2 regions of the Enterococcus olivae genome follow, and region 1 is predicted to be linked to the other one. Evidence: a T-box and tRNA genes for the amino acid it is inferred to sense, from the RefSeq annotation. Region 1 holds a T-box; the other holds one or more tRNA genes.
The links. The T-box of region 1 lies ahead of serS (serine--tRNA ligase). A T-box ahead of a tRNA ligase gene usually reads a tRNA of that ligase, here a tRNA-Ser.

Region 1 (4,199 bases):
CCGGATGTGCTGGAGGTCAGTTCTCTAGTCATCAACCGCGATTCTCACGAAGTAAAAACGATCAACGGTAAGGAAATTCAGCTGACTGCTTTGGAATTTGGGATCCTGTATCTGCTTGCTTCGCATCCGAATCGTGTCTTCAGTGCCGATGAAATCTTTGAACGGGTATGGAAACAGGAAAGCGTCGTTTCTGCCAAAACCGTTATGGTCCATGTCAGCCATTTACGTGACAAGATCGAGGAAGCGACTGGCGGCGAAAAAATCATTCAAACCGTATGGGGAGTTGGATACAAAATAGATGCGAAATAATAGTGTAGAGAAAAAAAGACGAATCACACTCACTTCCAAAGAAATCAGTGAGCTATTCGCCGAAGCGATCATCACGATCATCCTCTTGATCATAGTCAATATTGCTATTTTGGTGATTCTTTCTTCTATAGTAAGAGAAAATTCTGCGTTGAGTGAAGTGATCTTTGCTTCTCGAACGAGCTTTGTAGAAAATTTCAATTCTACTCTCTTTTCAAGTGGTAAAAATATCTTGGTCCCTCTCTTTCTAGTCATGGATGTCGCTTTCTTGTATTGGCGTCTGATTCGTCGTTATCGACAAATGCAGTTGCGTCATATCATCAGTGAGCTACATTATATTGCAGAAGGAAACTACGATCACCGAATCCCCTTTGAACTGCGGGGAGATTTGAATCGTGTGGTCAGCAGTATCAACGGTCTGGTTGACAGTACGGTGACTGCCATCGAGGAAGAACGCCGGATCGAAAAATCAAAGGATGAGCTGATCACTAACGTCAGTCATGACATCCGCACGCCTTTGACTTCGATCATCGGTTATCTAGGCCTGATTGAAGACCGACAATATCGCTCGGAGGAAGACTTGCTGAAATATACTCACACGGCTTACGTCAAAGCCAAGCAAATGAAGTCTCTGGTAGATGACTTGTTTGAGTATACCAAGGTGCGACAACCTAGTGTTCCGATCCACTCGATTACCTTCGACATGGTCCAACTTGTGGAGCAGCTGGCAGCCGATTTTGAACTGGAGTCCAGCAAAAAAGGAATCGAAGTGCTGACGGTGGCTCATCCGGCTCAGATCATGATGGAAGGCGACACAGAAAAACTGGTACGAGTTTTCAACAACTTACTGACCAATGCTCTAAAATACGGTAAAGGTGCGACAAAAATCATTATTGAAGCTGAAAAAGTCGGGACAGAAGTGGTAGTCACCGTGAAGAATAATGGCAAAATGATCCCGAAAAAAGCCCTAGATTCCTTGTTTGACCGTTTCTATCGAGTCGAGGAATCCCGTTCACAGGAAACTGGTGGAACCGGCTTAGGTTTAGCGATTGCTCAAAGCATCGTTGCCTTACATGGTGGCTACATCTATGCCAAATCAGCGCCTGAATGGACATCGTTTATCATCCATTTGCCCTTGAATCGGAATTAGTCGTCAACTTGTGCGAACAACAGTTGACGAACGGCAGAAATTCCGCTATGCTAAAACCAATCAAACACTTAACAAGCAAAGAACCTAGTACAGGTTAGATCTTTTTTAGAGAGCTGATGGTCGGTGAAAATCAGTAAAGGTCATTCTGGAATCCAGTTCTTATGATGCGTCTTTTGAAAGAAAGAACCTTCCCTCTGGTTACGAGGTCAAGTGCGGCGTAAGCCGAACTTGGGTGGCACCGCGAGCAAACTATTTCGTCCCAAGCTATTTGCTGGGAAGGAATAGTTTTTTTATTTTTATTACTATAGGAGGAAAAAAGATGTTAGACATTAAAATGATTCGTCAAAATTTTGATTCTGTTCAAGCCAAATTGAAATCACGAGGCATTGCTGAAGAAGTCCTTGCTGAATTTTTGCAGTTAGATGAAAACCGCCGTAATTTGCTGGTTCAAGTAGAAGAATTGAAAAAATACCGCAACGATGTCTCTGGTGAAATTGCAAAATTGAAGCGCAACAAAGAAGATGCTGCAGACAAGATCGCTGAAATGAAAGAGGTTGGTGGCAAGATCAAAGCGCTAGATATAGAGATTGCCGAGATCGATGAAAAATTAAAAGAGATCTCTACGACTTTGCCAAACTTGCCTCACGAAAGTGTGCCTGTCGGTAAAGATGAGGACGACAATGTAGAGATCCGTCGCTGGAGCGAACCAAAAGCTTTGGATTTTGAAGCTAAGCCACATTGGGAGATCGCTGAAAATTTAGGGATCCTGGATTTCGAACGGGGCGCCAAGGTTTCTGGCAGTCGCTTTGTCTACTACACAGGTCTAGGTGCTCGTCTGGAGCGTGCCTTGTACAACTTTATGCTGGATCAACATATCTACGAGCATGGCTATACAGAAATGATCACACCTTATGCCGTCAACAGTCAAGCGATGTTTGGAACAGGTCAATTCCCTAAATTCAAAGAGGATGTCTTCCAGCTTGAGGATTCTGATTTGACTTTGATCCCAACTGCGGAAGTTCCGCTGACGAATTACTATAGCCAAGAGATCCTGAATCAGGAAGAGCTGCCAATCTACTTCACTGCGTTAAGCCCGGCTTTTCGTTCAGAAGCTGGTAGTGCCGGAAGGGATACTCGCGGATTGATTCGTTTGCATCAATTCAACAAAGTCGAAATGGTCAAATTCAGCGACGCGGAGCATTCTTATGAAGAATTAGAAAAAATGACAGCTGATGCAGAAGCAATCTTACAGAAACTGGAATTGCCTTATCGTGTCATGGCACTTTCAACTGGAGATATGGGCTTCTCTGCGGCGAAAACCTATGATTTGGAAGTATGGATTCCAGCACAGGATACCTACCGTGAAATCAGTTCATGTTCAAACTGTGAAGACTTCCAAGCGCGTCGTGCCATGATCCGCTACCGTGACACCAACAATAAGATCCAATACGCGCATACCTTGAACGGTTCTGGTTTAGCTGTTGGTCGTACGGTCGCAGCCGTGTTGGAAAATTATCAAAACGCAGATGGTAGTGTCACGATCCCAGAAGTACTTGTTCCATATATGGGTGGTTTAACGAAAATTGAAAAATAAACAAAACCAGCGATTATTTCTTCGGAAATCTTTGCTGGTTTTCTTAGTTAACGATTGATTGAATGTTACAATCGTGTTACATTATTCCTAATCAGTTAAATAGAAAGAAGAGAGCTCATGACAACTTATGCAAAGCGTAGTCAAAGACATCATCGAAAGTCGCCTAATTATCTCGTTTGGACTGTCACGATATTATTTATTCTTTTACTAGTCGGAGGCGGTTCCTATTCGATTTACGGATTGATCGAAGAAAAAAAACTACAGGAAAAAATTGACGAAGCAGCCGACCAATTGATCCAACAAATAGAAAACGAACAACAAAACAGTGACCTGTCCAGTGAAAAGCAAGAACAATCTACCGGCAGGATTACCTCTATCTTATATTTTCCAGAACAAGGACAAGAAATCCCTTTTGATGTTTCACATGAAACATTCAATGATTTGCTGAAAGAAGAAAAGAAGAAGCTGGATCATCCCAGAAAAGCGATCCTGATCGGTCAGGTAGCGAATGAATCCTTGTCTGAACATTTAGGTGCCTATACCTTAAAAGTAGATACCTATCTTTGGCAATCTGAAAAAGAAGACTTTGAGAAAGAACGAGAAACATTGGATCAAGCCACTTATTATCTAACGGAGACCGGCGATTCAGTCACTGCACAGGACCTGATTGGTTCAGAAGCAGATTTGCTGGGGATCCAACAAGTGATTCAGCAAAAAATCCTGGATCAGTCAGAGGAACCAGACAAAATTATCGATTCCGTTCTTGATCTACCTCGAATCAGTCTGGACACCACCATGACTTATATGCCGGATCAGCTGAAGGTCGAGTTACCGGAGAACGAAACAGGAACTACTGAACTTCTTTTACCATATGAGGATATTCGTCCCTTTATCCAAAAAGATTTGGTGGATCCTCGATATCTGGAGGAAGCCTCTTCACCATTGGAAGAAGACAAAAAATACGTTGCACTGACCTTCGATGATGGTCCTAATCCAGCAACGACTCCTGAATTACTGACGATTTTGGAACAAAAAGAGGTTCATGCAACCTTCTTTATGCTGGGACAAAATGTCGAGAACTATCCAGAAATCGTCAAAGACATCCATGACGGAGGCCACGTCCTCGCTAGTCATTCTTACTCGCATCCT
Region 2 (4,199 bases), on a different contig from region 1:
AAAAGTTGTACACTTTGACAAGGATGGTACCGCGGTTAATTATCGCTCCTAAGAATTTGATTCTTAGGGGCTTTTTTTATTTTAAAGGAGGAAAAATCATGGCTAAAAGAAATGAAAACAAGATTGCTGCCGTCTTACTGACGAGTGTGGGACTGGCTAACATCGGTGAATGGATCTATTTTATTGGATTGAATTTAATAATCTTGAACAATGGGGGAACTGCTTGGTCTGTGGGTCTGCTCTATATCATTCGTCCCGTGGCGGGTATCTTGACCAACATCGCCTTCAGCTCGTCTGTCGACCGTTTAGCAAAAAGAACATGGATGATGTTGCTCAGCATTCTGAGAGGACTTCTAGTCGGTTCTTTATTGTTCAATCAAGATCTGTGGTATATCTATCTCGTTGTTTTCTGTATTCAAATCTGCAGTTCGATCTATGAACCGCTAAGTCTAGGGTACACCGTTTTAGCAATTTCCAAAAACAAACTCAAACGATTCAATTCCTGGAACAGCTTGGTCAACTCTGGTGGTTTTTTGCTTGGTCCTGCCATTGCTGGCTTGCTTTTGACACAAGGACCCCCCCTCTTGACCTTCTTCGTCAATGCCCTTGTTTTATTTCTTTCGGCATTGCTTATTTTTACATTACCAGAATACAATTTGAAGAAAGCCCCTCGGCAATCTTCTTTTTTCAAGACCAATCAACAAGCTTTCACTTATTTAAAAAGCTATTATTTAAAAAATAGAAAAATCGTATTTTTTTATCTGCTGGTCTCCTCTTTGTCTTTATTTGCAGCAGGATTGGATTCTGTCGAAGCTGCTTTCTCAAAAAATGTTCTCGCGATGGATGATAGTCAATACGGGATGATGGTCAGTATTTCTGGAGTTGGCTTCCTGATAGGATCATTGATCAACAATCTATTCGTTGAACGCTTGAATATCCATCAACTGATCAGCTTTGGCAGTATCGTATATGTATTGGGCTATTTGACACTTAGTACGTCGTTTCATTTGATTCCTGCTGCGATCGGCTTTTTCACGATATCTTTTGCTTTGGCCTTTATTCAAACTGGTTTTCGTACGTTTATCCAATGGGTCTTCCCAACAGAAAAGGTTGGACAGCTGACGACTGCCTTCAACAGTTTGAATGCACTCATTGAGATGAGCATCGTTGCTACAGTCAGCGGGCTGGCAAGTATCTTTAATATTCGACTCGTTTTGATTTCGACAGAACTATTGATGATCGTGATCGTTTTTCTGATCATCTTTTATTCTAAGAAACTGCAGGTGGCAAAAATCTAAGTGCATACAAAAAGAGCAGCACATCTTATCTAACGGATGTGCTGCTCCTTAAACGTTCAATAATCGATTTTTTCACCTAACAAGGATTTTCTACTATTTACGCATAGCTACAAGATGCTGGATCACTCTACCTTTCTCCGATTATCTCGGTGACTGGAGATCTTGATCCAATGATCTGGTGGTTTCTTGACTATTCCAATACTCATCAAAATCTTAGTAATTTTCCTTTTGTACAAGTTACTTCGGTTTACGTTTTCCATAACTGTCACATCCTTTGAATTAACTAAGAATATTTTCTGAAAAGAACCCTCTGCTCTTTTCACTTATACTATACTATGGAATCATACTAAAAGACAATCAAAGATAATTTTTTTTGAAAATGCGAAACTAAATACTTCTAGATTCTGTTTATTTTTCAACGATTCAGAGGACATTTACTTGGAACAGAAATAAAAAGTGAAAACCTATACAAAACTCAAATACCATATGGTTCTCTTGAATAATCACTCGAGTCTGCTATAATAATAACAGATTTTACACGGAGAGTTGGCAGAGTGGTAATGCACTGGACTCGAAATCCAGCGAGCCGCATTAAGTGGTGCACGGGTTCAAATCCCGTACTCTCCTTACAAAATAGCTATGTCCTTGAGTAGGTAGCTATAGCTCACAATTTAAAACAAGCTCATTTTGGTATCAGTATGTGCTAAAAGGAGCTTGTTTTTTTAGTTTTTTCATAGAAGTGAAGCAAATCTATAGGAATATCATCTAGACTTGATTTACCTAGATTGCTATACTTTTTGTAACACGTTGTTCTTTTTGTATAGAACATTCATTTTATCAATAAAAAGTAAGTTGATACATTAGATTAAAAGAATAATTCTAGCAACGAACAGCTTTGATTTATAAATATTAAAACAGGAGTGATGAAATGAAAAAAATGTTGGGAATCATATTATTAATCAGTGGAATCTTCACGCTTGGTTCATGCGGTACTTCAAACACTAGCGAATCAACAGGTCCTACTTACGCAGACGGGGAATTTTTAGAAGCTTTTTCTACGGGGCTTGAAAATCGATGGGAGTTTATCGACTCTAATGTAGAGCTGGGAGAAAAAGAAAGTTTAACAGAAGCAATAACTATCGAAAAAAATATACTAGAGGATTTTAAAAATCGACAATTTGAAGATTCTAAGCTCCAAGAGAAAGCGATTTCTTATATTAATCAATTGAACGAAGGTTTGGATCTGTTGGATACTTTTGGTGCCGACTCCTTCTATGAAAATTGGGATTCTTATTACGCAAAACGTACACAAACTATCTTAGATTTCACTGAAAACTATGATCTGTCATTTTCTGAAAAACATGCCTCTACCATCGCCGAAATGAGAGCTCATGGAAAAGAAGTGCAGCAAGTCGCAGATAACAAAGAAGCATTAGAAGCTCTATTTCAAAATGTAGTCTTTGAGTATGAGCCAACAGAATACGATGATGATTATAAAAACTATGTGGCTATTGTAGAAAATAATGCCGGATTTGACATTAGTACTTTCGATGCAACTATAAATATTATTGATTCAGATGAAGTTGTTGTTGATAATCAATATATTTTTGCTGACAACTGGAAAAATAGCCAAAAATTCAGATTCGAATTCATGACAGACAAGGAAGTTGCTAAGCAAGAAATCAAAATCAATTATTTTGAAATCAGTCAGTAAAAAGAGGCTTTTAAAGGAAGGTAATCATGGATATTTTATTTGTGCTATTATTTTTAGTAAGTATTGGCGGAATTGGTTATGGCTCGGTCCGATCGATCGCAAACAAGATGAGTAAAAAGAATCACAGGAAAGGTGATAATAAGCGAATCATTCTTTCCTCTGCCGCAGCTCTAATCGTCTCTTTTGTTGGCATTGGGATAACCGCTCCCCCATCTGAACAAGATATCAAGACAGAAGCTATAGAAATAGCTGCCGAATCTACCACTGATACAAGTGAGCAGGCAGAAGTCGCTAGAAGAAAAGCAGAGGAAGCTAGAGCAAAAGAAGAACAGGAAATTGCTCTTGCAGAGCAGGAAAAAAATACTCAAGAATTAAATGAACTACGTTTAGAGCTTTCTAAGCTTGAATATGAAGAAACTCAAACAATTGAAATAAACGATAATTCCCCTCATTTCTCCTCTTTAGACTTATCCTTGGATAATGGTAGCTGGGAAAAATATGGCGACTTAGATACACTAAATAGAGCAACATCAGCAGAAGCCATACTTAATCAAGATTTAATGCCAACCGAAAAGCGTGGCAATATTTCAAATGTCGAACCAACAGGTTGGGATAATAAAAAAATCGGTAATGGATATCTTTATAATCGATCTCATCTAATTGGATTTGCACTTTCTGGCGAGAACGATAACTGGAAGAATCTGATAACCGGAACAACCCAATTAAACAATCCAGAAATGCTTCGACATGAAATGGATGTTAAATATTATCTAGAACAAAGCGAAGACAATTACGTTCGTTACTCAGTGACACCTATTTTTAGAGAGGATGAACTTTTGGCACGCGGTGTCCATTTGATGGCACAGTCAATCAATGATGATGAAATCAGCTTTAATGTCTATATTTTTAATGTACAAAATGGGGCTAACTTGAACTACTCAGATGGCTCTAGCGAAACAGATGAAGAAATTGCTGCTGCTAAGAAAGCTGAAGAAGATAGAAAAGCTGCTGAAAAAGCAGAATATGAAAGAATTGAAGCCGAAAAGGTGGAACAAGAGCGTATAGCAGCCGAAAAAGCTGAACAACAACGCATTGCTGAAGAAGAAGCTGCTCAAGAACAACAAGCAAACCAGCATCAAGAAACTCAATACGTCGATGCAAATGGACAAGGAACGATCAAGGGTTCT

Region 2: it encodes a tRNA-Ser, which carries the amino acid that the T-box ahead of serS (serine--tRNA ligase) is inferred to sense. The anticodon was not compared.

The regions. Positions count from the first base shown of each region.
Region 1 is NZ_JBSMVT010000019.1:1,047-5,245, forward strand. Features, by position in the region: gene ACWODM_RS11560 (response regulator) at 1-309, shown strand, start outside; gene ACWODM_RS11565 (sensor histidine kinase) at 299-1,456, shown strand; T-box leader at 1,523-1,721, shown strand; gene serS (serine--tRNA ligase) at 1,776-3,050, shown strand; gene ACWODM_RS11575 (polysaccharide deacetylase family protein) at 3,168-4,199, shown strand, end outside.
Region 2 is NZ_JBSMVT010000001.1:260,101-264,299, forward strand. Features, by position in the region: T-box leader at 1-53, shown strand, start outside; gene ACWODM_RS01465 (MFS transporter) at 99-1,298, shown strand; tRNA gene ACWODM_RS01470 (tRNA-Ser) at 1,839-1,925, shown strand; gene ACWODM_RS01475 (hypothetical protein) at 2,227-3,012, shown strand; gene ACWODM_RS01480 (DNA/RNA non-specific endonuclease) at 3,039-4,199, shown strand, end outside.